3 regions of the Paraburkholderia sp. PREW-6R genome follow, and region 2 is predicted to be linked to each of the others. Evidence: riboswitches for the same ligand, from Rfam matches in the RefSeq annotation. Region 2 holds a riboswitch; each other region holds the start of a gene.
What was found. Region 2 has a riboswitch for cobalamin ahead of AAGS40_RS03420 (TonB-dependent receptor). Riboswitches for the same ligand answer to the same signal wherever they lie in the genome.
Positions count from the first base shown of each region.

Region 1: it holds a riboswitch for cobalamin, as region 2 does, so the genes downstream of both, cobG (precorrin-3B synthase) here and AAGS40_RS03420 (TonB-dependent receptor) in region 2, are expected to answer to the same signal.
Region 3: it holds a riboswitch for cobalamin, as region 2 does, so the genes downstream of both, cobA (uroporphyrinogen-III C-methyltransferase) here and AAGS40_RS03420 (TonB-dependent receptor) in region 2, are expected to answer to the same signal.

Region 1 covers NZ_CP155074.1:849,746-860,137, reverse strand. Annotated here, with positions in the region: gene AAGS40_RS19065 (phospholipase D family protein) at 1-434, shown strand, start outside; gene cobM (precorrin-4 C(11)-methyltransferase) at 512-1,240, opposite strand; gene AAGS40_RS19055 (cobalt-precorrin-6A reductase) at 1,266-2,063, opposite strand; gene cbiE (precorrin-6y C5,15-methyltransferase (decarboxylating) subunit CbiE) at 2,077-3,303, opposite strand; cobalamin riboswitch at 3,388-3,581, shown strand; gene cobG (precorrin-3B synthase) at 3,678-5,069, shown strand; gene AAGS40_RS19040 (precorrin-8X methylmutase) at 5,062-5,688, shown strand; gene AAGS40_RS19035 (precorrin-2 C(20)-methyltransferase) at 5,689-6,420, shown strand; gene cobJ (precorrin-3B C(17)-methyltransferase) at 6,408-8,291, shown strand; gene AAGS40_RS19025 (alpha/beta hydrolase) at 8,308-9,132, opposite strand; gene AAGS40_RS19020 (AAA family ATPase) at 9,175-10,392, opposite strand, start outside.
Region 2 covers NZ_CP155073.1:769,888-780,279, reverse strand. Annotated here, with positions in the region: gene AAGS40_RS03420 (TonB-dependent receptor) at 1-1,538, opposite strand, end outside; cobalamin riboswitch at 1,630-1,883, opposite strand; gene AAGS40_RS03415 (ATPase) at 2,092-2,448, shown strand; gene AAGS40_RS03410 (cell division protein ZapA) at 2,445-2,759, shown strand; RNA gene ssrS (6S RNA) at 2,841-3,022, shown strand; gene AAGS40_RS03400 (EVE domain-containing protein) at 3,116-3,574, shown strand; gene AAGS40_RS03395 (SIMPL domain-containing protein) at 3,808-4,539, shown strand; gene lgt (prolipoprotein diacylglyceryl transferase) at 4,691-5,596, opposite strand; gene AAGS40_RS03385 (LysR family transcriptional regulator) at 5,661-6,629, opposite strand; gene ilvD (dihydroxy-acid dehydratase) at 6,838-8,511, shown strand; gene AAGS40_RS03375 (c-type cytochrome) at 8,693-9,034, shown strand; gene AAGS40_RS03370 (DUF2486 family protein) at 9,069-9,731, opposite strand; gene AAGS40_RS03365 (DNA polymerase III subunit chi) at 9,830-10,246, opposite strand; gene AAGS40_RS03360 (leucyl aminopeptidase) at 10,299-10,392, opposite strand, start outside.
Region 3 covers NZ_CP155074.1:1,181,131-1,191,522, forward strand. Annotated here, with positions in the region: gene AAGS40_RS20425 (VWA domain-containing protein) at 24-572, opposite strand; gene AAGS40_RS20430 (ATP-binding protein) at 695-1,750, opposite strand; gene cobN (cobaltochelatase subunit CobN) at 1,747-5,556, opposite strand; gene cobW (cobalamin biosynthesis protein CobW) at 5,578-6,678, opposite strand; cobalamin riboswitch at 6,789-7,068, opposite strand; cobalamin riboswitch at 7,137-7,387, shown strand; gene cobA (uroporphyrinogen-III C-methyltransferase) at 7,676-8,479, shown strand; gene AAGS40_RS20450 (cobalamin biosynthesis protein) at 8,476-8,916, shown strand; gene cobO (cob(I)yrinic acid a,c-diamide adenosyltransferase) at 8,913-9,515, shown strand; gene AAGS40_RS20460 (cobyrinate a,c-diamide synthase) at 9,519-10,392, shown strand, end outside.

The sequences.
Region 1 (10,392 bases), on a different replicon from region 2:
CGCTGTTAAAGGGCGGCGTGCAACTGTATGAGCTGCGGCGGGCCGCCAGCCCCGACGCCGCAGAGCGGGGCGGCAAGGAACACACCGGCGGATTCGGCAGTTCGGGTTCGAGTCTGCACGCGAAGACGTTCGCAGTGGATTCGAGCCGCGCGTTTGTCGGCTCATTCAACTTCGACCCGCGCTCGGCGAAGCTCAACACTGAGCTCGGGCTCATCATCGACAGCCCGGCGCTGGCCAGCAGGATCACGACGACGTTCCACACGGTCGTGCCGGAAATGGCTTATACGGTGCGGCTGGACCACAAGGACAAGCTGTTCTGGATCGCGCAGGACAGCAACCACGAACGCAGCTACACCACCGAACCCAACACGGGTTGGTTCAAGCGGCTCGGAGTGTGGTTCATGTCGATACTGCCGATCGAGTCTTACCTGTAGGCGCAACGGGTGGGGAAGAAGCCGTTCGTCCGGAAGAGTGACGCCTGGCGCGCGGAGTCCTGCTCCCACATCGCGGCTCAGTCGCGCTTGCCGTAAAGCGTCGAGTCCGCGAAACCTTCGGCGGACAGCACCTGCCCCACGAGAATCAGCGCCGTTCGCTCGATCTGCGTGGTTTGCACTTTGCTCACGATGTCGTCGAGCGTACCGGTGATCTTTTCTTCGTCCGGCCAGCTCGCGCGATAGACCACCGCGATCGGACACGCGCCGCCGTAATGCGGCCGCAGTTCATCGACGATCCGCGCGAGATGCCGCACGCCCAGATGAATCGCCATGGTCGCGCGGTGCCGGGCGAGGTCGCCGAGCTGCTCGCCGTCAGGCATCGACGTGCGCGTCGCGTAGCGTGTCAGAATCAGCGTTTGCGAAATTTCGGGCAGCGTGAGTTCGCAACCGAGCGTGGCCGCGCAGGCGGCCGTTGCTGTCACGCCGGGCACGATTTCATACGGAATCCCAAGCATCCGCAGACGGCGAATCTGTTCGCCGATTGCACCATACAACGACGGATCGCCGGAATGCACGCGCGCCACGTGCTGGCCTTTCGCGTGCGCCGCTTCGAGCAGCGCCACGATCTGGTCGAGATCGAGCTCCGCGGTATTGACCACCTGGGCGGCGCTATGGCCTTCGAGCACCGCGGACGGCACGAGCGAGCCCGCGTACAGGATCACCGGACAACTGCGCACGAGGCGCTGCCCTTTGACCGTGATGAGTTCCGGATCGCCGGGACCCGCGCCGATAAAAAACACCGTCATTCAACACTCCAGATCATGCATTGAGTCACGCGCCGGTCGTGCGCGCCTGCCGCGCCTGCAACGTTTGGGTTGGCTGTAGCGCTTGCGACGCCTGCGACGCTTGCAACGCGTCGGGCAACACGGCAAGCAGATCGGCAACATGCTCGAATTCGCGATCGACCGGCGGCAGCACCGGACGACGCAGCATCACTACAGGCAGGCCGCGCTCGCGCGCCACAACGAGTTTCGCTTCCGTCGCGTTGCCGCCGCTATTCTTGCTGACCACCACGTCGAAAGCGTTGGCTTCAAAGAGCGCGCGCTCGCCTTCCAGCGTAAAGGGACCGCGTGTCGCCAGAATCCGCGCGCGCGCATGCGTTGCGTCAGACTCGAGACAGCGCACGGTCCAGAACTGATGCGCGGGGATGTCGTCCAGATGCGCAAGCGGTTCGCGCCCCAGCGTAAATAGAGGTCGGCGAAATGGCGCGAGCTGCCCGATCAGCTCCGGCCAGCCGCCGACCATGCGCCAGTCGTCGCCCGCTCCCGCTTGCCAGCCGGGCCGGCGCAGCGCCCAGCATGGCACGCGCGCCGCGCGGCTCGCCTGCACGGCGTTCGCGCTGATTCGCGCGGCGTACGGGTGCGTTGCGTCGACCACGAGGCCGATCCGCTCAGCCTCGATATAGCGCGCCATGCCCTCGCTGCCGCCGAATCCGCCCACACGCACCGTGCACACGAGATCGTCCGGCACCTTGCCGAGGCCGGCCAGGCTGTACACGTGCGCAGCGCCGAGCTGACGCGCGATCAGGAGCGCATCGCCGGTGCCGCCGAGCAGCAGGATTCGCGTCATGGGCCGGCTCCGCCTAGCTCGCGCGCGACGCATCGGCCGCCGTTTTCACGACATCGAGCAGCGTGATCGGCAGCGCCTGGCGCCATGTGTCGAAGCCGCCGAGCGGCTGTGCATCGGCCAGCGCAATGCGTGTCAGCGTGCCGCCGTGACGCTCGCGCCATGCGGCGAGCACCGCCTCGCCCTGCAACGTCACCGCATTCGCGACGAGCCGGCCGCCGTCGCGCAACGACGCCCAGCACGTGTCCAGCACGCCCGGCACCGTCGCGCCACCGCCCACGAATACTGCGTCCGGCGTGGGCAAACCGGCGAGCGCGTCGGGTGCGCGCCCCGCGACGAGTTGCAGGCCAGGCACACCCAGCGCATCGCGATTATGTTCGATGAAGCGCTGCCGTTCCGCGTGCGCTTCGACCGCGATCGCCCGACACGTGGGATGCGCGCGCATCCACTCGATGCCGATCGAGCCGCTGCCCGCGCCCACGTCCCACAGGAGTTCGCCGGGCGTCGGCGCGAGGCGTGCAATGGTGATGGCGCGCACGTCGCGTTTGGTCAACTGGCCGTCGTGACGGAACGCGTCGTCGGGCAGGCCGCAGGTCAGCGGCAGACGCGGGCCGCCGTTCGTGGCGCGGCATTCGAGCGCGATCAGATTGAGCGCCGCGACCTCGCCCGCCGGCCACTGATCCGCGCGGCCGTCGATGCGCCGTTCGTCGTCCCCGCCCAGGTGTTCGAGCACGATCATTCGCGTCGCGCCGAAGCCGCGTGTGTTGAGCAGTTCGGCGAGCGCGGCGGGCGTGCGCCCGTCGGCGCTCAACACGAAAACGCGCGCACCATCGTGCAGATGCGCATTGAGCGCCGGCAGCGGACGTCCGACCAGCGAGACCGTGGCGACATCCTGTAAAGGCCAGCCAAGCCTCGCCGCCGCCAGCGACAGCGACGACGGCGCAGGCAGCACGCGCAGCTCCTCAGCGGGCAACTGGCGCGCAAGCGTCGCGCCGACGCCGAACAGCATCGGGTCGCCGCTCGCCAGCACGCACACCGCGCCGCCCCGCTCGGCGAGCAACGGCGCGAGATCGAACGGACGCGGCCATGCCGTGCGGCGTGCGCCGAGCCGCCGGGGCAGCATCGCCAGATGACGTTCGCCGCCATACACTACCGACGCTTGCAGCAAAGCGCGCCGCGCGGGTCGTCCGAGGCCGGCGAAACCGTCGTCGCCGATGCCCACCACGGTCAGCCATGCCGGCATGCATCCATCCTCGTTCTGTGTCTTCAAAAGTTGCGCTGAGCCACGCTGATCAAAGCGTCCAGCCTCGTTGTGCTGTTCGAAAAAAGGCATAATACAGCCGCCGGTGCCCTTCGGGGCCGAAGAGGGAACACAGCGTTACTGTGGCTGCCCCCGCAACTGTATGCAGCGAGTCCGCCTGCTCCGCGTGCCACTGGTCCTGCCGCCTCGGCAGGACTGGGAAGGCTGCGGCGGACCATGACCTGCGAGCCAGGAGACCTGCCGGCGAGACTGTTCGTGCCAACCAACGTCGGGCGGGGTGTACCGATGCCGAAGCCACAGCCGCCTCGCGGGCGGCTTGCTCGGGCCGTCGCGCGACGCTAACTCCGGTGTCCGTCTTGAATCGAGCCACGCTCTCCTCCGTTTTGTCCGACGCGGTTGCCACGCTGCGGCCCTCGGCGTGTCCGGGGCTGCTGCGCATCGTCGCCGCGCGCGACGGCGGCATCTGCCGGATCCGACTGCCCGGCGGCGAATTGACGGCAGCCCAGGCTTCGGCCATCGCCGGCAGCAGCGCGCTGCACGGCAGCGGCGTCATCGAGCTGACCAATCGCGCCAATCTGCAGGTGCGCGGCGTGCGAAGCGGGCATGAAGCAGCGTTGAGCGCCGCGTTGATCGGCGCGGGGCTCGGTCCGATCGACCCGGCCAGTGCAGCGGCGGACGACGTGCGCAATGTGATGATCAGCCCGCTGGCCGGGCGCGATCCGGCTGCGCTGATCGACACTCGCCCCATTTGCGCCGAGCTGCTCGCGCTGCTGCAAGGCGAAACGCGGTTCGCCGCGCTGTCGCCAAAGTTCGCATTGATGCTGGACGGCGGCGAACGCCTCGTGCGGGTCGATCATCCACATGACGTGTGGTTTGCGGCAACAGCGACGCGTGACGGCGTGCGCTTCGTGTTCGGGCTGGCGGGGTGTGCACCACGCTTGCAGACGGGCGCGGCGCAGCACGCGGCTCCGGCGCTCGCCGCCGTGCTGCCGTCGCAGGTCCCCGCGCTTGCGCGTGCGTTGCTGCTGACGTTCGTCGACCTCGCCGACGCCGACGCGACCCGCATGCGCGACCTGCTCGCCGTGCGCGCCGTCGACACGATCTTGCGGCACGCGCAAACGTACCTGGACTTTCCGCTCACGCGCGACGCTTCCCTCGCGAACTGGCGCGGCACGGCAGCCGCCGACGCTACGCTGCGCTTAGGCGCGCACCGACAGCACACGCCGCACCTGTGGCATGCGGGCGCGCAAGTACCGCTTGGCCGGCTCGACGCCGCAAGCCTCCAGCGGCTTGCCGTGCTCGCGCAACGGCAAGGCAACGCGACGCTGCACGTTACGCCCTGGCAAAGCGTGCTACTCACCGATATCGCCGGGCACCACGTGCCAGCCGTGCTCGACGAATTCGATGCGCTCGGCCTCGCGCGCGAGCGCGCACAGCCCCTCGCCCGCCTGATTGCGTGCACGGGTTCGAGCGGCTGTGCAAAGGGCCTGGCCGACACGAAAGCCGACGCGCTGCAACTCGCCGAGCGCCTGCCGCCCGATGTGGACGTGCACCTGAGCGGTTGCCTGCGTTCGTGCGCCGCCGCGCACTGCGCGCCGTACACGTTGCTTGCGGTCGCGCCCGGCCTTTACGACCTTTATCGACGCGACGCCCAGCCGGGTTTCGGCGAGTGCGTCGCGCACCGACTGACGATCGACCAGGCGGCGAGCCTGCTCAATCAACTGGCCCGGAGTGCCCCCGATGTCTGAATACATTCGCGACGGTCAGGAAATCTATCGTCGATCGTTCGCGATCATCCGCGCGGAAGCCGAGCTTTCCCGCATTCCAGCCGACCTCGAAAAACTCGCGGTGCGCGTCATTCACGCGTGCGGCATGGTCGACGTCGTCGACGATCTTGCTTTCTCGGCCGGCGCCGGTACGGCAGGCCGCGCGGCACTTGCGCGGGGCGCGCCAATTCTGTGCGACGCCGGCATGGTCGCGCAAGGCGTCACTCGCGCGCGTCTGCGCGCAAAAAACGAAGTGATCTGCACGCTCATGCACGACAGTGTGCCGTCACTGGCACGCGAGATCGGCAATACGCGCTCGGCCGCCGCACTCGAACTCTGGCGGCCGCATCTCGCGGGCAGCGTCGTCGTGATCGGCAATGCGCCGACCGCACTCTTCCATCTGCTCGACATGCTCGAGGCCGGCGCGCCGCAACCCGCGCTCGTTCTAGGCTTTCCGGTGGGTTTCGTGGGCGCGGCCGAATCGAAAGCGGCGCTTGCCGAAAACCGCGTTGGCGTGCCTTACGTGGTGGTGCACGGGCGGCGCGGCGGAAGCGCGATGGCCGCGGCGGCCGTGAACGCGCTGGCGACGGAGGTCGAGTAAATGGCGGCGCAAGGACGATTGTTCGGACTCGGCGTCGGCCCCGGCGACCCGGAACTCATCACGTTAAAAGCGCTGCGCCTCTTGAAAGCGGCACACGTGGTGGGTTATTTCGTCGCGAAGGGCAAGAAAGGCAACGCGTTCAGCATCATCGAAACGCATTTGCACGACGCGCAGCAGCACTTGCCCATGGTGTACCCGGTCACGACCGAGGCGCTGGAGCCGCCGCTGTCGTATGAAGCGATCATTGCGGACTTCTATGACACGGCCGCGCAAGTGGTCGCCACCCATCTCGACGCGGGCCGCGACGTCGCGGTGATCTGCGAAGGCGATCCGTTTTTCTACGGCTCGTACATGTACCTCCACGACCGGCTCGCGGCGCGCTACGAAAGCGAGGTCGTGCCGGGCGTGTGCTCGATGCTCGGCGGTGCGGCCGTGCTCGGCGCGCCGCTCGTGTATCGCAACCAGAGCCTGTCGGTGCTGTCGGGCGTGCTGCCCGAACACGAATTGCGCCGCCGCCTCGCGGATGCCGACGCCGCCGTCGTGATGAAACTCGGGCGCAATTTCGACAAGGTCCGGCGTGTGCTCGGCGAACTCGGCCTCGATCGTCGCGCGCTCTATGTTGAACGCGCGACGATGGGCAATCAGCGCATCGTGCCGCTGGCCGAAGTCGATCCGATGGCATCGCCGTATTTCTCGCTGCTCGTCGTGCCGGGGGAAAAATGGCAAGGCTGACGCCACCCGCTATCGTGATTCTCGGCGCGGGCGCGCTGCCCACCGCGCGGCGCATTCAGGCGCTCTTCGAGGGCAGCGACGTGCACGCGCTCGAGGGGCGAGTGGAAGCGGACGTGGGCTATCGCGAGCTGGGTGTGCATCTGCGCGATCTGTACGCGCGCGGCACGCCGATCGTCGCGTTGTGCGCCGCGGGCATCGTGATCCGGTGCGTTGCGCCGCTGCTGTCGGACAAGGGTGTCGAACCGCCGGTGCTCGCCGTTGCCGAAGACGGCAGCGCGGTCGTGCCGCTGCTTGGCGGTCTGGCCGGCGTGAACGTGATGGCGCGCAAGATTGCTTCTGCGCTCGCCGTTTCTCCTGGCATCACGACGAGCGGCGAACTGCGCTTCGGCACTTGCGTGCTCAACCCGCCCGATGGTTATGTGCTTGCGGATATCGGACAGGGCAAGCGCTTCGTGTCGGATCTGCTCGCGGGGGAGAAAACACGTGTCGAGGGTGATGCGCCGTGGCTGGACAATGCGCAACTGCCTTGCTCGGAGACGGCGCGGCTCGCGATTCGTGTGACGCCGCGTGCGTGGGACGGAAGTCGGGATGAACTGGTGATTCATCCGCGCTGTGTAGTGGCGGAGGTGGCGTCGCCTGGGCCTGCCGGCGACGGGATCGCCGCTCGCGTACGCGAAGAACTGGCTGCGCACGGACTTGCCGCGCAGTCACTTGCCGCGCTGCTCGCGCCATCGTCGCGCATGACGGACGCCGCGCTCGCGCATGCCGCAGCGGAGCTCGGCGTGCCACTGCGCTTCATTACCGCACATTCCGACGACGCCGCGCGGCTTCACGGCGTGCCTCATGGCCGGACTGACGGACAGACTCATGGCCTGACTCGCGGCCTGATTGGAGGTCAGACTCATGGCCTGACTGACAGCCAGACTCGCGGCCTGACTGATGGCCTGCTGCACGCCGCTCTGCGCGTCCCGTACAAAACGCTGCCGAGCGACGCCGATCGAGGCACCACTCTCGCGCTGGCGACATTGGCGCTGGACGCCGACACCATCGGCCGCGCGCGCGGCCGTCTGACGGTGATCGGCCTCGGCCCTGGCAGTGCGGAGCTGATGGTGCCCGCCGCGCGCCGCGCACTAGACGACGCCACCGACATTCTCGGCTACGAAACCTATGTCCGGATGGCCGGCGCGCTGCGCGCCGGTCAACGCGTGCATGGCACGGACAATCGCGAGGAAATGCAACGCGCGCGCCATGCGTTCGAGCTGGCGAGCGAAGGACGAGCGGTGGTGATGGTCTCATCAGGCGATCCGGGCGTGTTCGCGATGGCCGCCGCCGTGCTCGAAGCGCTCGAAACGTCGCACAATGCCGACTGGGCCGCAGTCGAGCTGACGATCGTGCCCGGCGTGTCGGCCGCGTTCGCCACTGCTGCCCAGGCCGGCGCGCCGCTCGGCCACGACTTCTGCATGCTGTCGCTATCGGACAACCTGAAGCCGTGGACGATCATCGAAACCCGCCTGCGGCATGCCGCACAAGCCGATCTCGTGATGGCGTTCTACAACCCGATTTCGCGCGCCCGTCCGTGGCAACTCGACAAGGCGCTGGACATCGTGCGCGAATATCGCAGCCCGTCGACGCGCGTAGTGATCGGCCGGGATATCGACCGGCCCGGCGCCACATTACGCACCATGACGCTCGGCGAATTGCGCTCGTCGGATGTGGACATGCGGACCATGTTGATCGTCGGATCGTCGACCACGCGCGCTTTTCCCCGCCGCGCAAGCGGTTCCGAAGGCACCGCCGAAGCGGGTGAAGCCGACAGCGCCGAACACCTGCCAGGCGCGGAGTGGATCTACACGCCACGCTGGTACCCGTGAACCGGAACGGCGCGCATCACCGCTGCATCGCGGCCATGACCGCGCGCATCTGCACGCCGTCGGGCTCGGCGAGATCGTCGAGTATCGTGAAGTGATTGCGGCCGGCAAGCGGCACGAATCGCACCTGCTCACCCGCCCGCTCGCACGCCGCCGCATACTCCTGCGAATGCCGGACGAGTTCGGGCAACTCCGCGGTACCCACGGCGATCGTCATGGGCACGCCGTGGCCGCTGTGTCGCATCGGGCTGTACGCTGCGATCTCTTGCGGCGTGAGCTGGAGCTTGTCGTTTAGCCACGACATTGCGATCGGTTCGAGATCGACGAGCGCGCTGACCGGCAGTGCGTGAACCACCGACTCGTGCGCGCGATACAACGCGCTCAGCTGGCCGCCCGCCGAATGGCCCGCGAGGCAGACAGGCGCACGGGTGCCGAGCCCGTGAGTATCGGCAGCGAGGGCGTCGAGCAATGTGCCGATTTCGCCGACGATCTGCGTCATGGTTGCCTCCGGCGCCAGCGTGTATTCGGCCAGCACCACGTTAAAGCCGCACCCGAGCGGCCCGCTCGCGACAAACGCGAAATCCTCCTTGCTGCGCGCCTGCCAGTAGCCACCGTGAATGAACACGAACAGCGGCGCTTCGGCGTTGCCGCAAGGCAACCAGTCGAAGCGCTGACGCGGCCGCGGACCATACGCGATATCGCGCCGGCATGTCACGCTTTCATAAAGCTCCGCGCTGCGCGTCTGGAAACCGAGCATGCATGCGGCCGCGTCCGCGACGGCCGCCACGTTGTCGTAAGCGGCGCGTAGCGCCGTCTGATCCATTCCGCGATAAAGCTCAGTCATGACGTCCCCCGATTATTCAATCCTGACGGCGCACCGGCGCGCTCATGCCGCAACCTTCAGATCTTCGATTGCCCGCTGCCGCACGCCAAGATCGTCCCACAACTCCGGATGACAGGTGAACACCAGTATCTGGTGGCGCGTGGCGGCGTCGATCAATGCACGTTTGATTGCGTCGCGCCGCACGGAGTCGGTATGGACGGCGGCGTCGTCGAGCATCAGCAGGGTCGGCCTGCCGGACGCCTTCAGCAGGTCCGCATAGGCAAGCCGCGTAAGAATGCCAAGCTGTTCGCGCGTGCCGAAACTCAGCGCGTCGAGCGTATCTGCGCGTCCGTTGCGCTCGAGTGTCGCGGGACTCAGATCGTCGCCGAGCGCAATGGTGGACTGCGGAAAAATGCGTCTGAGGTAATGGCCGAGCCGGTCGGTGAGCGGCGCGCGCAACTGTGCAACTGCGGCGTCGCGCTCCTCGACGAGTATTTCGTCAAGCAGACTCAGCGCGCCGGCACGCACGCTGAGTTCGTCCTTGCGGCGCGCGGCCTGCTCCGCTTTCGCCTCGAGAGCGGCAAGCCTTTCACCTAGCCCGGACGCCCCCATTGTTTCCAGCTGGGTTCGCAATTGCGCGATCCGCACCTGCCGCTCGTGCTGCTCCGCACGCGCCAGTTCCGCCGATGCGCGAAAGCGCTTTGCTTCGGCAGCCGGATCGTCCAGGCGCGCCGCTTCCAGCTCACGTTCGCGGGTCTCGCGCTGCTTTCGCAGCGCCTCGACCTGCACACGTTGCTCGATGATCTTTGCCTGCCACTGCGCGCGGTTGCGGCGCAACGTTTCGTCGTTCAGCTGGGATTCCTTGCGCTGCAGTTGCGCGGCAAGCGACTCGCAAGTCGCCGTGCCGGTAGAGCGCTTTTCCGCTGCCTGCGCGAGGACTTTTCGCGCGGCTTCCAGCGCATCGCGCGCGATCCCGGCGTTGCGCCGCGCTTCGTCGAGCGGTTGCGCAGCCGACACATCGGGCAGCGCCGCGAGCCGGTCGTCGGCGGTTTGCAGACGCGCTGCCGTTGACGCCAGCGCGGCGCGCAATGCGTCGATGCCATCAGGCGCATGCACTTCGAGAATCCTCGCCTGGCTTTTCTGCTGCGCGACGAGCGCCTTCCATTGCTCATGGCGCGCCTCGGCCTCGCCGAGCGACGCCACGCCAAGACTCTGCAACAGCTGTGCATGGTGCGCTTCCAGCGCGGCCAGGGCGGCGAGCTGCGCGGCAAGATCCGACAC
Region 2 (10,392 bases):
TAAACACCGGGCGAAACCTGCGGGTAGTCGATCAGATTCGAGTAGCGCGTCTGGAACGCGCTCAAGCGCATCACGCCCAACGCATTCGACGCATACTGCAGCGCCGCTTCGATCGAATGGCTGCGTTCCGGTTGAATCGACGGATTGCCACTGTACGGATAGTACAGATCGTCGAAGCTCGGCGCGCGAAACGCATCGGAATAGCTTGCGGTTGCCTTCCACTGGTTCGTGATGTCGAAGCCGTAGCCGAGATAGTAACTGTTCGCCCCACCAAAATCGGAATACTGGTCGCGCCGCACGTTCGCCTGGATCTGGTTGCGGCCAAAGCGTCCCGAGTAGCCGACGAAGCCCGAATCCACGTGACGGTTCGGCGCTGCGAACGTATCCGAATCCAGACTCTGATCGAGATGCTCGTAGCCGGCCTGCAGTTTCTGCTGCGCGGCCAGCGCAAAATCGTTCTGCCAGGTGTACTGCCGGTTGTCCGTGTCGAAGCGGCCGTTATAGAGACCATTCGTATCTGACACGCTGCGGTCGTCGCCCTCGGAGACGATGAAGTGCGTGGTCCACCAGTCTGTCAGCTTGCCGTTCGCAAACACCGACATCTGCCGCACTTTGCTGTACAGGTTGTTCAGATCGGTGGGCGCTCCGTACGCGTTGTCGTAGCTGTCGTTACCGTTGGACTGGAAATACGTGATGCCCGCGTCCCACTTCGCGTCGAACCTGTGCCGCAGCGAGGCCGAGATGCTCTCGTTCAGATAGCCGTTCGCGTTCGGATTCGCGCCGGGCGCTTCGCGCGGATCGATCGACGAGAAGCCGTCGTCCTTCGAGCGCGCCAGTGACAGGCTGAAGGTCGTATTGCCGTCCTTATCGAGCGCGCCGTTCACCCCGGCCTGCTGCGTCTGCGTGTGATAGCTGCCGTAGCCGACGGAAAAATTGAAGCGCGGCGGGTGATCTCCGCCGTCCTTCGTGAACACCTGCACGACGCCGCCTATCGCGCCGGAGCCGTACAACGCGGATACGTTGCCGTTCACCACTTCGACGTGGTCGACCTGATCGAGCGGAATCAACGCGATCTGCGACGCACCGAGGCTCACCGAGTCGACCCGCACGCCGTCGATCAGCACGAGCGACTGCGTGGACGACGCACCGCGCAGGGAGAGGCTTGCCGTCGAACCCGGTGCGCCTGTGCGAGAGATTTGCGCGCCCGGCGCGAGCTGCAGCAAGCCGGGAAGATCGGTTGCGGTGGTATCGGCGATATCCTGCCGATCGAACAGCGTGGTCTGCGCAATCGTATCGGCAAGTGCTTGCGGCGAGCGAGCCGCCGTCACCACCACCGGCGACAGCAGCGTGGCGGATGAATCGGCGGAAGCAGAGTCTGCGGTGCTCGCGCCGCCGGCGTCACTGGCGCTGCTGGCTTCACCCGCGGCGAGAGCAGAAGAAGAAGACGAAGTGGAAGAAGAAGCGGCAGCCTGAGCATGCACGGCATACGGCAGACCCGCGAAGGCGACAAGCGCCGCGCGAGCGATGGGGGACAACATTGGATGACATTCCTGTGGATAGCGTGCACGGCCCGCTTCCCCGCAGGCCGATGCGTAACGAGGCGACCCCCTTGCATTCAACGTTTGCGTGGGACGTCCCTCTCCCTTTGGCCGGTATCCGGGCTGGCGACTTATCGACTCCGCCTTCCCACGCAGGACGCGCAGTGGCACACTCGCACGTTCAGCTTCGAACATGCGTTCAGAATCGATCTGCATCGAGAATGCGGTCGCTTACCGTTGCGGGGGCAGCGCAGGTTGGCGCATCGTGACTACGCGCCCTGCTTCCCGTTTAACTGCACGCACTGTCGAGAAGCGCGCGCGGGCACCAAAGTGCGGCCAGTTTATGAGTGGCCTTGGGGCTCGTCAAGAATCGTCGGCTCCCGCCAACCTGTTCTTCAAAGAGGCAGGTTCCTGTTCTGGCGCGGGAGTCGTTATTCATCATATGGTCGACAAAAGCCCGCATAAAGCGACGTTGTTACGTCTCGAAACGAGACAAATGTCGGAACCTGCAATATTCCGCGCTAAAATGCGATGTCTTTAGAGGACGCAGCAGATGCTCACCGAACTCGAAACACTTTCACAGAATATCGGCCAGCTGATTGCGATCAGCCAGCGCCACAATGAAGCGCGAATCGCGCTCGAAGAGCAGCTTGCGCAATCGCGCGCCGAGGTCGAGGCCACGCGCACGGAACTTGCAGCGCTGCGCGACGAGCGCGACGCGTTGCAAGCGGAACGCGACGCCCTGTCCGCGAAAATCGACGACGCTCAGGTACGCCTGAACGCCATTCTCGAGAAGCTGCCGCGCGGTCGCACGCAAAGCGAGCCGGACAGCCAGCTCGATCTGCTCGAGCCCGCGCAGCAGGAAGTCGAAACGCAAAGCGACGTGACCCGCCACGGAGAAAATGCATGACCACGAAGCAGATCGAAGTGTCGATTCTCGACGTGCCCTATCGCCTCGCGTGCTCGGCGGAAACGGAAGGGGCATTGCTTGAAGCAGTGGCGCGCGTCGACGCCGAAATGTCGAAGATTCGCAATAACAGCAATGTGCGCGGCACGGATCGCATTGCCGTCATGGCTGCGCTGTCGCTGGCATCGGAACTGCTTAGGCTGCAGTCGAGCGTGCGACATGGAGAAGCATTTCCCGCTGAAGAAATCCGGCGTACAATGCATCAAATGAACGAACAGCTGGGGACAGTGATTCAGCAGTACAGCATGCAGTAAGTGGTATGCGGTGAGTCGCGGTTTCCTTGTAGTGCTGGTTGAATGGTTGTTGCTTCAATGGCTTATAGCTTCATCGGTTTAGCTTCCCTGCCTGGTTCGCCAAGGTCATATATTCCTTGAACCAATGCCATGTGCACGGTTGCGGAAATTTGTAGCACGGGTGTGCGCGTCACTCTGTCTGATGTACCCGAAGTGCTGCTAACTGCGACCAATTCTGAACCTCCGGTTCAGGATGCCGGCCTAGCGGCTAAGGCGGGGACCTTATCAAGAACGGCATCGGACACACGTCCGGTGCCGTTTTTCTTTGGGCTCCGCATCTCCAGGTTTCATCCAACTCTTCACGTTCACTTCGATTCATGCGCTACTGGCTAATGAAGTCCGAACCGGACGAAGCAAGCATCGACCATCTGGCGAACGCACCGCATCGCACGTTGCCTTGGACCGGCGTACGCAATTACCAGGCGCGCAATTTCATGCGCGACATGATGCAGGTGGGCGACGGCGTTCTGTTCTATCACTCCAGTTGTCCCGAGCCGGGCATCGCGGGCATCGCCGAAGTGTCGTCTACGGCTTATCCCGATCCCACGCAGTTCGACAGGAAGAGTCCGTATTACGACCCGAAGTCGTCCCAGGAAACGCCGCGCTGGCTGCTCGTCGACGTCGTCTTCAAGAAGAAGATTCCGCTGATACCGCTCGCCGCGTTGCGCGAGCACGAGGAGTTGAAGGACATGCGCGTGCTCGCCAAAGGCAATCGTCTTTCCATCACGCCGGTGACCGAAGCCGAATGGCGCTTCATTACCAAACGGCTGATCTGATCCCCGCTGCATTCCGGTTTGATTCCGCTTGTCTTCTGGTCTCATTCCAATCGCATATTGGGCGCATCCGCGAGCTTAACGCCTACAGTCAAAGCTGAGCCGCGCGTCGACTCAGGGAACCAAGCGAAGGTTACAACCGCCTAACGGACGCTGAAACCGGGACTGATAACGTGACGCTCCTGCGTCGCGCCTCTCCCGGTCGTGCACAACCTGTTCAAGCAAGGGGTTTAACAATGACGAAAAACACTGCACGTGCACTCGCTTTCGCGCTCGCTTGCGCCGCACCGGCGGCGCTCGTGCTAACGCCGGTCGTCGCGCGTGCGCAGAGCGTCGCGCAATATCAGCCTGCGGGCGTGTTGTCGCTGAATGCGCAGGCAAGCGCGGACGTGCCGCAAGACGTGGTCGACATCACGCTCTTCTACGAGCAGGAGGCGAGTGACCCATCCGCGCTGACGTCCACGCTCAATCAACGTGCCGACGCGGCGCTGCAGAAAGCCAAAGGCGTGAGCGGTGTCACGGCGCGCACGGGGTCGTTCTCGATCTATCCGTCAACGGATCGTGACGGGCACATCTCCGCATGGCGCGGCCGCACGGAGATCGTGCTCGAATCGCACGACTTCGCTACGGCGTCGAAGCTCGCCGGACAAATGGCATCGACCATGCAGGTCGGCAATGTGCAATTCTCGTTGTCGCCCGACGCACAGCGCGCCGCCGAACAGAAGCTCACCGGCGAAGCCATCCGGTCGTTCCGCGAGCAGGCGTCGGCGGCGGCGCAGGCCTTCGGCTACAGCGGCTATTCGATTCGCGAGGTCAACGTCGGCCACAATGGATCGATGCCGCGCCCCGTGATGATGATGAGCGCGCGAGCCATGGGCGCGGATGCGAAAGTGTCGGCGCCGGTGCCGATCGAAGGCGGCACGTCCACGGTGACGGTCAACGTGTCCGGCTCGGTACAGATGAAGTAATGCGCGTGTCGCGCTCGATGCGCAGCGCCGCCTGAAAAGGAAACGAAAACGCCACGGCATGCCGTGGCGTTTTCATTCGACCACCCGTGAGCGGCGGGCAGCAAGAAGCACGACTGAAGCGCTAAGCGAAAGCCGCTGTAGCGCCGCGCGTTCAGCCCGCGCTGACAGCGTGCGTCCGTTCGCGACCGGCGCGGCGATACGACCACACCAACAACGCGATGCCCACGAGGATCATTGGCAGCGAAAGCCATTGACCCATCGAGAGGCCCATCGCGAGGAGCCCGAGGAAATCGTCGGGCTCGCGTGCGAATTCCACGGTAAAGCGCGCGAGGCCATAGCCGATCAGGAACACGGCGGAAATCGCACCCAACGGCTTCGGCTTACGCGAGAAAAAGAACAGCACGAAGAAGAGCGCAACGCCTTCGAGCGCGATCTCATAGAGCTCCGACGGATGACGCGGCAGCATATGGTATTGCGCGAACACTTCGTTCAGGTGCCATTGCGCGGCCAGTTGCGGATGCGCGGCGAGCCACGCGGCGTCGTCGGGCGCGGCGCCTGGGAACAGCATGGCCCACGGCGCAGACGGCTCGGTTACGCGGCCCCACAACTCGCCGTTGATGAAATTGCCGAGGCGCCCTGCGGCCAGCCCTGTCGGCACCATCGGCGCAACGAAGTCGGTGACCTGCAGCCACGAGCGCTTGCGCTGATACGCGAACAGCACCATGGCGAGCGTCACGCCGAGGAAGCCGCCGTGGAACGACATGCCGCCTTCCCACACCTTGAAGACGTCGAGCGGATGCGCGAAGTAGAAACTCGCCTTGTAGAACAGCACGTAGCCGAGCCGGCCGCCGAGGATCGTGCCTAACACGCCGTAGAACAGCATGTCGTCAATATCTTTCGCGGTCCAGCCCTGGGCGGCGACGTAGGGCAACCGCAGCCGCAAACGGCCGACGACGATCGCCGCGATGAACGCAACGAGGTACATCAGTCCATACCAGCGCACGGCAAGCGGCCCCAGATGAATGGCTACGGGGTCGAAATTCGGGTGAATGAGCATCGTGTTGTTATGGGCAGTTCAAGTTCGGAAGCGGGTTATCTGACGGCTTTTCAGCCGGCTTGTATCAGGCGGGCGGCGCGGACTGCGGCTCGAACGTGGCAGCATGGGCCTGCACGATTTCAATGAAACCGGCGAGCACCGGACTCACCTGCGCCGGGCGCCACACGAGACCGGTCTCGATCGCAGGCACCGATCCGGCGAGCGGCCGGTACACGACGCCGGTGCGGCGCAGGTTACGCAACGATTGCGGCACCAGTGCGACACCCATGCCGGCCGACACGAGGCTCACGATCGTCTGCATCTGGATCGCCTCCTGGCCAATCCGGGGTGTGAGCCCCGCCACGCCGTAGCAATCCATAATGATGTCATAAAAGCCAGGCGCCAGACGTCTTGGGAAGATCACGAGCGGCGCATCGGCGAGTTCGCGCAGGCTGAGCGGCGTGTCGAGCCACTCCATGGCGGGGTCGCCAGCACTATTTACACTGGCGGCGGTGTCCGCGGACATTGCGATCACGAGCGGCTCGCGCGCGATCGGCAGCCACGCGAGCTGCCCGGCATGGCGGGACGGCAGCGGCGCGATCACGAGGCCCGCGTCGATGCGTCCGGCCATCAGTTCGTCCATTTGCACGTCGCTCGTGGCCTCGGTCAATTCGAGCCGCACGCGCGGGTAGCGCGCGCCGAAATCACGCAGCAGCAGGGGCAACAGGCCGTAGTCCGCAGTAGACACGAACGCAAGCGACAGCACGCCCGTCTCGCCGCGTGCAAGGCTCTGCGCGAGCGGCCGCAGCGCTTCGGCGGCGGCGAGCAGGCGTTGCACCTCGGGCAGCAGATCGGCGCCGACCAGCGTGAGTTCGACCGACCGCTTGGTCCGTGCGAACAGTTCGACGCCGAGTGTCTCTTCGAGCGCCTTGATCGCCTGCGAGAGCGGCGGCTGCGTCATTGAAAGCCGCGTGGCCGCGCGGCCGAAGTGCTTCTCCTCAGCAACGGTAACGAAATAGCGCAACTGCCGCAGATCGGGGACGGTGGGCATCATGACTAATACATTCTACGACCTAATCGACGCCGAATAATATATTGGACTCGCGTCTGGCAAAACATCATCCTTGCCCGACGTGCGTCGAACTAAACTTGGAACGACGCGCCGGCGCGGCAGCGATGGCGCACCGGCCACGTGAAAGCCGCTGACAGCGGCCACCGCGCCGCGACCACGCGGCACGGCCCAAAACAACATTGGAGCTCCCATGGCATACAACCGTCGTTCGAAGAACATCACGCAGGGCGTGGCGCGCTCGCCGAACCGCTCGATGTATTACGCGCTCGGCTATCAGAAGGAAGATTTCGACAAGCCGATGATCGGCATTGCCAACGGCCATTCGACCATCACGCCGTGCAATGCCGGGTTGCAGCGTCTCGCGGATGCAGCCGTCGCCGCGGTCAAGGGCTCGGACGCCAATCCGCAAATCTTCGGCACGCCGACCATTTCGGACGGCATGTCGATGGGCACCGAGGGCATGAAATACTCGCTCGTGTCGCGCGAGGTGATCGCAGACTGCGTCGAGACGTGCGTGCAAGGCCAGTGGATGGACGGCGTGATCGTGATCGGCGGCTGCGACAAGAACATGCCGGGCGGCATGATCGGCATCCTGCGCACCAACGTGCCGAGCATTTACGTGTACGGCGGCACGATCCGTCCCGGCAACTGGAAGGGCAAGGACCTGACCATCGTCTCGTCGTTCGAAGCCGTGGGCGAGTTCACCGCGGGCCGCATGTCGCAGGAAGATTTCGAAGGGGTCGAGAAAAACGCGTGTCCCTCCACGGGCTCGTGCGGCGGCATGTACACGGCCAACACGATGAGTTCGTCGTTCGAAGCGCTCGGCATGTCGCTGATGTATTCATCGACCATGGCCAACCCGGATCAGGAAAAGGTGGACTCGGCCGCCGAATCGGCGCGCGTGCTGGTCGAAGCGGTCAGGAAGGATCTGAAGCCGCGCGACATCGTCACCCGGAAGTCGATCGAGAACGCCGTAGCCGTGATCATGGCCACCGGCGGCTCGACCAACGCGGTGCTGCACTTTCTCGCCATCGCCCATGCGGCCGAAGTGGAGTGGACGATCGAGGACTTCGAGCGCATGCGCAAGAAAGTGCCCGTGATCTGCAACCTGAAGCCGTCCGGCCAGTACGTGGCGACGGATCTGCACAAGGCCGGCGGCATCCCGCAGGTGATGAAGATCCTGCTCGACGCGGGCCTGCTGCACGGCGACTGCATGACGATCACCGGCAAGACCATCGCCGAAGAGCTGAAGGACGTGCCCGCGAAGCCGCCTTCGAACCAGCAGGTGATCTTCCCGATCGACAAGGCGCTGTACGACGAAGGGCATCTGGCGATCCTGAAGGGCAATCTCGCCGAGGACGGCGCGGTCGCCAAGATCACGGGCCTGAAAAATCCGGTGATCACCGGTCCGGCCCGCGTATTCGACGACGAGCAAAGCGCGCTCGAAGCGATTCTGGCCGACAAAATAGTCGAAGGCGACGTGGTGGTGCTGCGCTACCTCGGTCCGAAGGGCGGTCCGGGCATGCCGGAGATGCTGGCGCCGACGTCCGCGATCATTGGCAAAGGGCTGGGCGAAAGCGTCGGCCTGATCACGGACGGACGCTTCTCGGGCGGCACGTGGGGCATGGTCGTTGGACACGTGGCGCCGGAGGCGTTCGTCGGTGGGACGATTGCGCTGGTCCACGAAGGCGACTCGATCACGATCGACGCGCACAAGCTGCTGCTTCAACTGAACGTGGACGATGCCGAACTGCAACGCCGCCGCGACGCGTGGCAGCAACCGAAGCCGCGTTATACGCACGGCGTAATGGCGAAATACTTCGCGCTCGCGCAGCCGGCGAACAAGGGCGCGGTGACCGGCTAAGCGCGCGGTATCCGCCGCACTTCAACTGGCTTGTCGAGTGGGGGCGGCCCGCGCTGCGCAGTAACGCACACGGCCGCGCGGACAACGTAAGAGCGCTCAGGGGCGCACGGGAAATCGTGCGTCCCTTTCCTTTTATAATGCTCGCACTACGAGTCGGGCATCGGGACCGACGGAGACCCTAATGAAATCAAAGTCGTATGCGGCGCTTGCCGCTGCCGCCGCGCTGGGCGCAATACTCGGCAGCGGCAGTCCCACTGCGCGGGCAGAGGCCGCAACGGGCCTCGCGCTTGCGCAGCAGGAAAACTGTATGAGCTGCCACTCGGTCACACGCCAGTTCATGGGCCCGGCGCTCCATGACGTCGCCACCCGGTACGCCGATCACGAAGACGCCGCCGTGTATCTGAAGCGCAAGATTCTGGATGGCAGCGCGGGCGTATGGGGCGTCGTGCCGATGCCCGCCAATACCCAACTCACGCCCGATCAGGCGGCCACGCTGGCCACCTGGATTCTGACGCTCAAGTAAGCCGGCCTTGCCGGCCAGTCTGCTCAGTCATGCACTAGCCGCGCCGCGCGATTTCTTCCGCCACCGCTTCCCGCACCCAGCCGGTCATTTCGGTTTCCAGCGTGAGCGCGACTTCCCGCGTAATGTGGCTCACGAGCCATGACGTGTGATCCTGCAGTGCGTCGCGGCAACGCGCTTCAATCATTGCGCGCCCTTCCCCGGTCAGAAAGCCGGCGAAGCGTCCGCGCAAACGCTCGGCAATGACATCGGCATCGAGCTCGGATGGCGGAGTCGCCGCGGCATCCTGAGCGATGTCGGGCGGCACGGTCGCTCCGGCTTCGAGCGGCGTGACCGGTTCGACACGATCGAATACGCCGGCAAGCGCGGCTTCCTGCCCTGCCGCGTGATTCGCCTGGTTCGCCTGGCTTGCCTGGCCGCTGGGCACGCGCCTGGGCAAATGCCCGCGGTCAGGCTCGTGCGGGTATGCCGGTGCGGACACAGGCTCCGCCGCTCGCGAGGGGCGCGGCATCAACGCGGGTTCTTGCGGATGCCGCGCCTGCGGCGCGAAGGCGGGCTCGGAGGCAAACGACGGCTCGCGCGGCGTCGAAGGATCGGCGGCGACGGCCGCTTCGTTCGATGCGGGATGCGGCTGGGCGCGTTTGCCCGGTACGAGGATCTCGTGCAGGACCGGAATGGAATTGTCGTTGGGATCGGACACGTGCTCCTCCGTGTTTGAGTCGAAAGTCGACGCCTGAGAAGGCCGCGCGTACGCCGGATCCTTGAATCGGGACGCCACGCACGCGGACAGTTTGCCAGCTAGCTGCCTTGCTTGTAGTTGTTCAAAGCATAGCCGCGATCGCGATAGAAGCGATAGCGCTCGCGGCCTGCGATGAGTTCCTCGTGTGCGTTACCGACCACTTCCAGCAATCTTTCGAAGCGCGCGAATTGCGCAGGCACCGTGGCGCCGAGATTGAGCAGCACCTGGTAATGCGGCACGTCTTCGAGACTGGACGCCAGGACGATCGGCGTTTGCGCGGCGAGCGCGGTGCCGGCCATGCAGTGCGGCACGAAGTCGAGCGGCGAGAAGGTCCACAGCTGTTCGTCGAGCGCCCGCAGGCGCTCGGGCTCGGCCAGCACGATGGTCGGCTGGCCGGCCTGATACGCCTTGCGTATCAGGCGGCACGCATACAGCAGCGAATCGCCGACGTTCGAGTGAAAATCGATTCTCGTCATCGGCGGCTCTGCGCTGCATGGGCACCGTTGCCGGCGGTTTTACTGCAATGCGTCATTGTGCGCCGCGACCGTCCGCAGCCCGGTCGATCAGGAACTGCGCGAGCAACGGCACCGGACGGCCCGTCGCGCCCTTCGCCGCGCCGCTC
Region 3 (10,392 bases), on a different replicon from region 2:
AGCAAACGGTGCATGCAGGCCGCTCACCCGATCAGCTCTTCCGGCGTGAACCGCCGCGCGCCCCACGCCTGCGCGAGCGCCTCGCAGCGTCCCAACCGGACCTGATCGCGCTCGAAATCGACGAACACCACTTCGTCCGCATCCGCCGGGCGCACGGGCTGATCGCGACTGCGGCCGTCGGTCAGAATCCACAACCAGCGCTGCTGCGCGGGCCTGCGTCGCGCGCTTTGCTCCAGCAGCCTGCTGGCACGCCCGACCCCCGCTGCCAGCGGCGAACCGCCGCCGCCGCCGACCGGCTCGAGCCAGCGCTCGTTCCACCAGCGCGGCACTGCGGGCCCGAACCACAGATCCACACCGCTTCCGCCGAAGCACACCAGCGCCGCCTCGGCGCGCGTCGCGCCAGCACGGTCGAAGAGCGCGATCAGCAGCCCTTTCGCGAGCGCGAGACGCCGCCCCGCGAGCATGGACCCCGAGCAGTCGAGCACGAAGCAATGCAGCACGCCTGCGCGCGGGGTCTGCTGCACGTATCGCAGATGGTCGGCGCGCAACGCCGCGCGGCGCTTTGCTGCCAGCGTGAGCGGCCACGCTATGCGTCCGCCCGGCTGCGCAGCGAGCCGGCCGCGCGATTGCCCGCCAGCGCCTTGCGGCCATCGAAAACCGCTGCGCGAGTCAGCGGCGGCGTCTTTCCGATGGCTCAGCGCTTTTTTACGTTGAGCGCGATCACGCCCTTCACGCCCTTCACGGGCGTCGTGGCAGCCGGCTCCGGCGGCAAATATCCCCAGTCGCCCTGCACCGCACCCGAGGCCGTCTGCTCGCGTCCTTCTGAGGACGCAGAAGAAGGCGAATCGCCGGCCCCACGTTCCTGCGCACCGCCACTCCGATTTGTGTCGCGCTGATGCCGCCGATGAACCAGCACAGCTTCAGCAACCCGCTCCACATGCTCCACGCTTACGGCGGCGGCCTGCTCCAGCGCGGCCAGCGCGCGCGCCGCACGCAGCATCACGAGGTCGGCGCGCAAGCCATCGACGGCTGCCTCGATGCAGCGCGCGCTGACATGCGCATGCACGGTGTCGTCGAATGAAAGTCGTGACAACGCCATACGTGCAGCGCCGATCCGCTGCACATAGTCATTCTGTTGCGAAGCGTAAGCCGCGCGGAAACCCTGCGGGTCGACATCGAACGCCAGACGCGCCTTCACGATGGCCTGCCGCACGTCCGGGTCGAAACAGTTCTGCAACTCGACCATGAGCCCAAAACGATCGATCAACTGCGGCCGCAACTCGCCTTCTTCGGGATTCATTGTGCCGATCAGCACGAAGCTCGCGTCGTGACTGTGCGACACGCCATCGCGCTCGATCGTATTCACGCCGCTCGCCGCGGCGTCGAGCAATGCATCGACCAACGCGTCGGGCAGCAGGTTGACTTCGTCGACATAAAGTACGCCGCGATGCGCTTTCGCGAGCAGTCCCGGCGAGAAACGCACCTCGCCGTCGCGCAACACCGCTTCGATGTCGAGCGTGCCGATCAACCGGTCTTCGCTCGCGCCGAGCGGCAGCGTCACCAGTTGCCCTTGCGGCAGCAATTCGGCAAGCGCACGCGCAGCCGTGGATTTCGCGGTGCCGCGCGGCCCGCTCACCAGCACGCCGCCGAGGCCGGGATCGATCGCGGCCAGCAGCAGCGCCTGCTGCAAGGGCGCCTGGCCGATCAGCGCGGCGAACGGAAACGCGGGCCGTGACGTGGCTGCACTCATGTTTGCATTCCTTCGATCTGTTGTTCGCTCGCGAGCAGATGGTGTTCGACCTGCGCGCGATAGTCGCCGGGCGCTTGCCACAAGCCGCGCTGCATTGCTTCGAGCAAACGCTCACAGATTGCATGCAGCGCGTGCGGATTGTGACGTTGCAGGAATTCGCGTGTGTCGGCGTCGTTCAGATATGCGTCGGTGACGAGCGCGTATTGATGATCGGCAATCACGCGCGCCGTCGCGTCGTAGCCGTACAGGTAGTCCACGGTCGCGGCAATTTCAGCGGCGCCCTTGTAACCGTGACGCTTCACGCCGTCGAGCCACTTTGGATTCACCACGCGCGAGCGAATCACGCGCACGATTTCCTCATGCAGCGTTCGCACGCGCGGCGCGGCCGGATTGCTGTGATCCGCGTGATAGATGCTCGGCTGGTGACCGCCTAGATGCCGGACCGCCGCCACCATGCCGCCCTGGAACTGGTAGTAGTCGTTCGAATCGAGCACGTCGTGTTCGCGGTTGTCCTGATTCTGCAGCACCACGTCCATGGCTGCCAGACGCGTGCCGAATGCGTGGCGCGCGTCCTCGCCCGCGCGCTTTTGCGTGTACGCATAACCACCCCAGGCCTGATACGCGTCCGCGAGATCGGCGTCGGACTGCCACTGCTGCGAGTCGATCATGTCCTGCAAACCCGCGCCATACGATCCGGGCCGCGCGCTGAACACCCGAAAGCCGGCTTGCCTGCGTGCTTCGGCGGCGTCCATGCCGCGCGCGATCAGCGCGTCACGCTCACGCTGCACGCGCGCGCGGATCGGATTGAGCGCTTCGGGTTCGTCCAGTTCGGCGACGGCCTGCACGGCGGCGTCGAACAGATGCATTACATTGGCGAACGCATCGCGGAAAAAGCCGGACACGCGCAACGTCACGTCGATACGCGGACGATCGAACGCCTCGATCGGCATGATCTCGAAGTCCGTCACGCGGTGACTGCCAGGCGCCCATTTAGGCCGCACGCCGAGCAGCGCGAGCGCCTGTGCGATATCGTCGCCGCCGGTTCGCATCGTCGCGGTGCCCCAGACCGAGAGGCCGATCGCGCGCGGATAGTCGCCCTTGTCCTGCAGATGCCGTTCAATCAGTTGTTGCGCGGACTTCAACCCGAGCGACCACGCGGCCTGGGTCGGAATCGCGCGCGTATCGACCGAATAAAAGTTGCGCCCGGTGGGCAGCACGTCGGGTCTGCCACGCGAAGGCGAGCCGCTAGGTCCGGGCGGAACAAAGCGCCCTTCGAGGCCGCGTTTCAGATTGCGCATTTCCTGCGGGCCGCATGCGTCCAGACGCGGCAATACATCGTTGCGCAGACGCTCGATCACCTGTCCGGCTTGTGGGAAGTTCCCGGCGGCGGCCACGGGAACGGTCGCCGCCGGCGAATCATCGTTGCATACGCCGCGCAGCAGTTGCGCCGCCAACAGTTCCAGACGTTCGCGCGTGTCACCGGCATGCCGCCACGGCGCGTCGCTCACACGCAGCAACACGTCGGGATGCGGGCCCTCCCATGTCGCCGACCAGTCCACCGACAGCGGATCGAAGTAATGATCGATCTTCAGGTCGCGCGCCAGCGCATCGACGAGCCCGGCATTGCCGCGTTGCCCGTCTCCGACCGGAAAACGTCCCAACGCAAGCAACGTATCGCGCCGCTGCACACCCGCCGGCGACTGCCCGAACGTGTGCAGGCCGTCGCGAATCTGCGCTTCTTTCAACTCGCAAAGCCATGCGTCCACGCGTGTGAGCAACGCGTTTTCGTCGTCCTCGCCGTCCGGTTCGGCGACACTCAGTTCCTCGTGCAAGCGGTGCTCGACGATGGTCGACAGAATCGACCGCCGCAGCAGTTTCGAGCGACGCGGATCGACCATCAACGCTTCATAGTATTCGTCGACCTGACGTTCGAGATCCTGCAGCGGCCCGTAACTTTCGGCGCGCGTGAGCGGCGGCATCAGGTGATCAATGATCACCGCCTGCGCACGCCGCTTCGCCTGACTGCCTTCGCCCGGATCGTTGACGATGAACGGATAGAGATGCGGCATTGGCCCGAGGATCAGGTCGGGCCAGCACGCGCCGCTCAACGCGACGCTCTTGCCCGGCAGCCATTCGAGATTGCCGTGCTTGCCGACATGCACGACCGCGTCGATACCGAACTGGTGACGCAGCCAGAAATAGAACGCGAGATAGGCATGCGGAGGTACGAGTTCGGCGTCGTGATAACTCGCATAATCGCGCTCGCCGCGCGAACGCGAGGGCTGAATGCCGACGAACACCTGCCCGCAGCGCCAGCCCGCGATCATGAAGCGACCGCGCCGCAGCGTCGGATCGTGCTCCGGTGCGCCCCAGCGCGCGTTCAGCGCCTCGCGCACGTCGGCGGGCAACGCATTGAAGTGCAGCAGATAGTCGTCGAGCGCAAAACTCTGCAGCGCGGGCCGTAAATCCCGCACGACCGGGTCGTTGGTCACGCCTTTGGTGAGTTTCGCCAGCAACGCGTCGCCGTTCGCAGGCAGATCGGCGACGCGATAGCCTTCGTCGCGCAGCATCGAAAGAATGCCGACTACCGACGCCGGCGTATCGAGCCCCACGCCATTGCCGATGCGGCCTTCGCTCATCGGATAGTTGGCGAGAATCAGCGCGAGCCTCTTATCTGCATGCTGCGCAGTCCGCAGGCGGCACCAGCGGCGGCTCAACTCTGCGATGAACGTCACACGTTCATGATCCGGCTGATAACGCACCACATCCACCTGCGTGTGCGGACATCGGTAAGCGAGGCCTTTGAAACTGATCGCGCGCGTGATGATGCGGCCGTCCACCTCGGGCAGCGCGATATGCATGGCGATGTCGCGCGAATTGAGGCCCTGATTGTCCTTTAACCAGTCTTCGCGATTGCCGCCGCTCAGAATCACCTGCAACACCGGCGCGTCGCCAGCGAGTGCGAGCGGGTCGGGGTCGTCGATCGCGGACGCGGCGAATGCCGTCGTGTTCAGCACGAGCGAAACGCCGTGCTGCTCGCAGAGCGTTTGCACCACGTCGCGGCTCATCGCATCTTTCAGCGACGTAATCGCGATCGGCAGCGGATTAACGCGTTGCGCTTCGAGCGCGTCGATCAGTGCATCGAACACCGCGGTATTGGCCGCCTGCAAATGCGCCTTGTAAAAGAGGATCGCCGCGACGGGCGCGCCGTGCTGCCAGCGCGCCTGCCAGTCGGCGATCGTGGGCGTGTCGTGCGCGGGATGATAGAGCGTCGCGGCCGGCAGCACGCGCGGCGGCGCGGGCTCATGTCCCCAGCCGAACGTGCGATGCGCGATGCAGCGTAAAAACGCCTCCGCGTTTTGTGAACCGCCCTCGCGCAAATAGCGCCATAGCTGATGACAGAGGTCGGCGCTTGCGGTGCTGCGCGCGAGCAGGTTCGGGTCTTCCTGCAAGTCGCCGGAAAACATCGCGAGCGTCTGCTGTTTGCGCTGCGCGAGCGCGACCACCTGTTCGATGCCGTAAGGCCAGTACGCTTCGCCGCCGAGATGATCGACCACGACGACACGCGCGTGCTGCAGCACGTCTTCGACATAAAAATCGACGGACGCCGGCTGCCGCAAGTACGTGACGTTCGCGAGCCGCACGCTCGGAAAGCCGTTGCCGAGTCGCGGGACCACGCTCGCGAGCAGCGAGAGCGTGGTGTCGGCGGAACTGAGCACCACGATCGCGGCCGGCTGCTGATCGATCCGGATCACGCCTTGCGTATCGTCGACAAAACCGCCCGGCGTGGTGCGCAGCAGATGCATGGCGAGCCCTTGCGCGTGTGTTCAGGCCTGCTGCGCGCTGACGTTCGACGGCGCGCCCAGCGCCGCTTCGAACGCGCGCTGCAGCGCCGACTGATCGAGGTCTTCACCGATCAGCACGAAACGGCTTTGCGCCGACGCGTCGAGTTCGCCTGCCTGCCAGCGCCGGTCGAAATAGCTGTCGAAGCGGCGGCCCACGCCTTGAATCACGAGCCGCATCGGCGCACCCGGCAGCGCGGCGAAGCCCTTCACGCGATAAATCGTGCTGCTCTCCACGAGCGATTGCAACGCCGCGATCACCGCCTCGCGCGACGGCGCGTGCGCATGCACGACCACCGAGTCGAATTCATCGTGATGATGGTCGGCGTCTTCAGCCGAACCGTGATGGTCGTGGCGCAGGTGGATCGTTTCCTCCGACGCCGCTTCGAGACCCAGCAGCGCATGCAGATCGAGCTGACCCATGTGGGCGCGCACGATCTTCACCTGCGGCGGAATGTCCTCGCGAATCAGCGTCTCCACCGCGCTTAGGCGCGCGTCGTCGAGCAGGTCCGTCTTGTTCAGGATCACCAGATCCGCCGCGGACAACTGGTCTTCGAAAAGTTCATGCAGTGGCGATTCGTGGTCGAGATTCGGGTCGGCTTTGCGCTGTGCGTCTACCGCGACCGGGTTGTCCGCGAACTGCCCGCTTGCGGCAGCCGGACCGTCGACGACCGTGATCACCGCGTCGACGGTAAAGCTGTTCCTGATCTGCGGCCAGTTGAACGCCTGCACGAGCGGCTTGGGCAACGCGAGGCCGGACGTTTCGATCAGCACGTGGTCGATCTGGTCGCGCCGCTCGACGAGCCGCTCCATCACCGGGAAGAACTCTTCCTGCACGGTGCAGCACAGGCAGCCGTTCGCGAGTTCGTACAGTTGGCCTTCGGTTTCGACGCCGTCTTCATCGCAGCCGATCCCGCAACCCTTGAGGATTTCACCGTCGATACCGAGCTCGCCGAACTCGTTGACGATCACCGCAATGCGCTTGCCGCCCGCATGCTGAAGAATGTGCCGCAACAGCGTGGTCTTGCCGCTGCCGAGGAAGCCGGTGACGACGGTGACGGGAATCTTGCGCAGCTGAGTTTGCATGTGAGGTCCATCCATAGGCGTAGCAGGTGCGCGCCGAACGGCGTTACCGCGACAGCCAGGAAACAGAAAACGGCAATGAGGTCATGAACGCGACGCCGCATCCCCGCGGCGTTCGTTCTGCTTGCTCTGGCCGGTATCCGGGCTGGCGAAAGCGCCGCTTCCCCTTCCCGGACGAGTGGTTTCTCGCCCAGTGGTGATATGCCGACGCGGCCTTGCGCGTAGACATCGAAGCCGGCTCCGCGGCGCTGGACGAACGTTCCAGACACCGCTTTTCGCTTACCGTTGCGGGGGCAGCACAGGTTGACCCTAACCGGAAGGCGGGCACCCTGTTTCCCGTTTAACTGCATGCGCACGAACGCGCACACGAGCACCAAAGTGCGTGCGAGTGTAGGCCGCCAGTCCCGCGCCGTCAAGGAAGCTCGGCCCCGCGAAGGCTTATCGGACGGGCCTTCCTGTGCTATCGTATGCGCGCGTTTGGTGCCCGCACATGCGTTCGCGTGTGCAGTTAAACGGGAAACAGGCAGCGCGCTCATGCGCTCAACCTGTGCTGTCCCCGCAACGGTAAGCGACCAGCGGCGCAGCGCTCATCGGGCCGCGCCGCACATGCGTTTCAGAAGCCACTGTCCGGCACATTGCAACGATTGCGGACGGGAAGGCAAAGCGCGTGAGGCCGCCAGCCCGGATACCGGCCAGACGCGCAGGCGGCGGCCTCGTTCATCGTGTCCACCACGCCGCCCGACGCCGGAATCCGCGAGGGACGGATGCGAAGGCGCTTGAAGCACGACGCGGCGCAGCCGTTTGCCTAGTGATTCGTCATGAGACAAGTGACGGTGGGCATTTTTCGTTTGCGTTCATCGTCGTGTGCAAACCTGTCTGATTGCATGACCCCGCGCCTGACTCCAGATTCCACGCTGCCGGCCCAGAACCGTCCCGGCTTCTCCATGTCGCGTTGCGTCGCTGCATCGACGGTTGCATGGCCCGTGCCATGCATGCCGCGATGAGCCGCGCCTGGCTGATCGGCGCGGGCCCCGGCGACGTCGAACTGATGACGCTGAAGGCAACCCGCGCGCTCGCGCAAGCCGACGTGGTGCTCGTCGACGATCTGGTGAATCCGGACGTGCTGCAGTTCGCGCGCGCCGACGCGCTCGTCGTGTATGTCGGCAAACGCGGCGGCCATCCGTCCACGCCGCAGGCGGGCATCGTCGCGCAGATGCTGGAGCATGTGCGGGCCGGGCGCAGCGTCGCGCGTCTGAAGGGCGGCGATCCGTTCGTATTCGGCCGCGGCGGCGAGGAACAGCAGGCGCTGCACGAAGCGGGCATTGAAGTCCAGGTCATCAACGGCATTACGGCAGGCATCGCGGCGCCCGCGGCGATCGGCATTCCCGTCACGCACCGAGATCACGCACAAGGCGTGGTGTTCGTGACCGGGCACGGCGCAGGCAGCGAGGAACCGGACTGGGCCGCGCTCGTCGCCACCCGCATGACGCTGGTGATCTACATGGGCATGCGGCGGCTCGACGATATCGTTGCCGCGCTGCGAGCAGCCGGCCTGCGCGGCGACACGCCGTGCGCGGCGATCGAATCGGCGACGCGGCCGCAGCAGCGGCATGTGGTCGCGCCGCTCGCCGACTTCGCCGATGCGGTTTCGCAGGCCGCATTGGGGTCGCCCGCGATCGTGGTGATCGGCGGTGTGGTGTCGCTTGCGTTGGCGCGGGCCGTGGCTACCGTCGAGACGAATGCGATACTAGCCGCGCCCGCGCCGGACGCCGGTGCAGTGAGCGGCCCGGCAGGTGAGCCATGAAAACGCTGAGCGTGGGCATCGGCTGCCGCTCGGGCAGCACGTCGGCTCAAATCGAGCGCGCGGTGCGCGCCGCGCTCGGTCCCCGCGCGTTCGGGCAGATCGGCGTGGTCGCCTCCCTTAGCGCCAAAGCCCGCGAGCCCGGCCTGCTCGCTTTCTGCGAACAGCATGCTTTGCCGCTGCGATGCTTCACGAGCGAGCAGATCGCGGCGATCGCTCTCGACAACCCTTCTGCGGCCGTACGCAAACACGTCGGCGTGGACGGAGTGTGCGAACCGTGCGCGTTGCTGGCGGCGGCTGCGCCATCCAGCGAAGCCGCTGCGGGCCTCGTGGTTCGCAAGCTGGCGCTCGACGGCGTGACCGTGGCCATCGCGTCGATCCGCGACAGCGCCCCGCCCGCCTCCTTACATCACGACACCCGGCATCAGGACCTTTCATGAAAACCGATCCAGAATCCCATCAACGCATGACCGAGCGCCGGCGCGAGGGCCACGAAAAGAAGCAGGCTGCCGCCACCGTCGAAAAGGGTCTGCTGATCGTCAATACCGGCACCGGCAAGGGCAAGACCACCGCCGCGTTCGGCATGGCCGTGCGTGTGCTCGGCCACGGGATGCGGCTCGGCGTCGTGCAGTTCATCAAGGGCGCGCTGCACACGTCCGAGCGCGACTTTCTCGGCGCAATCGCTCATTGCGATTTCGTCACGATGGGCGACGGCTACACCTGGAACACGCAGAATCGCGACGCCGACATCGCCACGGCGCGCAAGGGCTGGGACGAGGCGCGGCGCATGATCGAAAGCGGCGATTACCAGATGGTGATCCTCGACGAACTGAACACCGTGCTCAAGTACGAATACCTGCCGCTCGACGAAGTGCTCGCCGTGATCAACGCGCGTGCGCCGATGCTGCACGTCGTCGTAACCGGCCGCCACGCGCCGGACGCGCTGATCGAAGCCGCCGACCTCGTCACTGAAATGCGCATCGTCAAGCACCCGTATCGCGAGCAGGGCGTGAAGGCGCAGCGCGGCGTGGAGTTCTGAATCATGTCCGCCGTCACTGCGATTGCGCCGCATGCGTGCCCCGCGCTCTTCATCAGCGCGCCCGCATCGGGTCAGGGCAAGACCACGATCACGGCGGGGCTCGCGCGCTATCACCGTCGGTTGGGACGGCGTGTGCGCGTCTTCAAGACCGGCCCCGATTTTCTCGATCCGATGATTCTCGCGCAGGCAAGCGGTGAGCCGGTGCTGTCGCTCGATCTGTGGATGGTTGGTGAAACCGCGTGCCGCACGCTGCTCGCGCAGGCGGCGGCCGAGGCCGATCTGATCCTGATCGAAGGCGTGATGGGTCTTTTCGACGGCACGCCGAGCAGCGCCGATCTCGCCGCGAGATTCGGCATACCGGTGCTCGCGGTGATCTCGGCGAAGTCGATGGCGCAGACCTTCGGCGCACTCGCGTTCGGCCTTGCGCGCTTGCGGCCCGACGTGCCCTTTTATGGCGTGCTCGCCAATCGCACCGGCTCGGCGCGACATGCGCAGATGCTTCAGGAAAGGTTGCCCGGCGATCTGCGGTGGTGCGGCCACATCCCGGCCGACGCCGCGCTCGAGCTGCCCGATCGCCATCTCGGCCTGCATCAGGCCGCCGAAATCGACGACCTGGACGCCCGTCTCGAACGCGCCGCCGATGCGCTCCACCAGACCGCGCTCGCGCAACTGCCGCCGCCGGTCGCGTTCGGTGCACCGCGTGACATCGCGCTGCCGCGGCGGCTGGACGGCAAGCGGATCGCCGTCGCGCGCGACGCTGCCTTCTCGTTCATCTATCCGGCCAATCTTGCGCTGCTCGCGGCGCTGGGCGCGCAAATCGAGTACTTCTCGCCGCTCGCCGACGAGCGCGTGTCGCCCGAGGCCGACGCGCTGTACC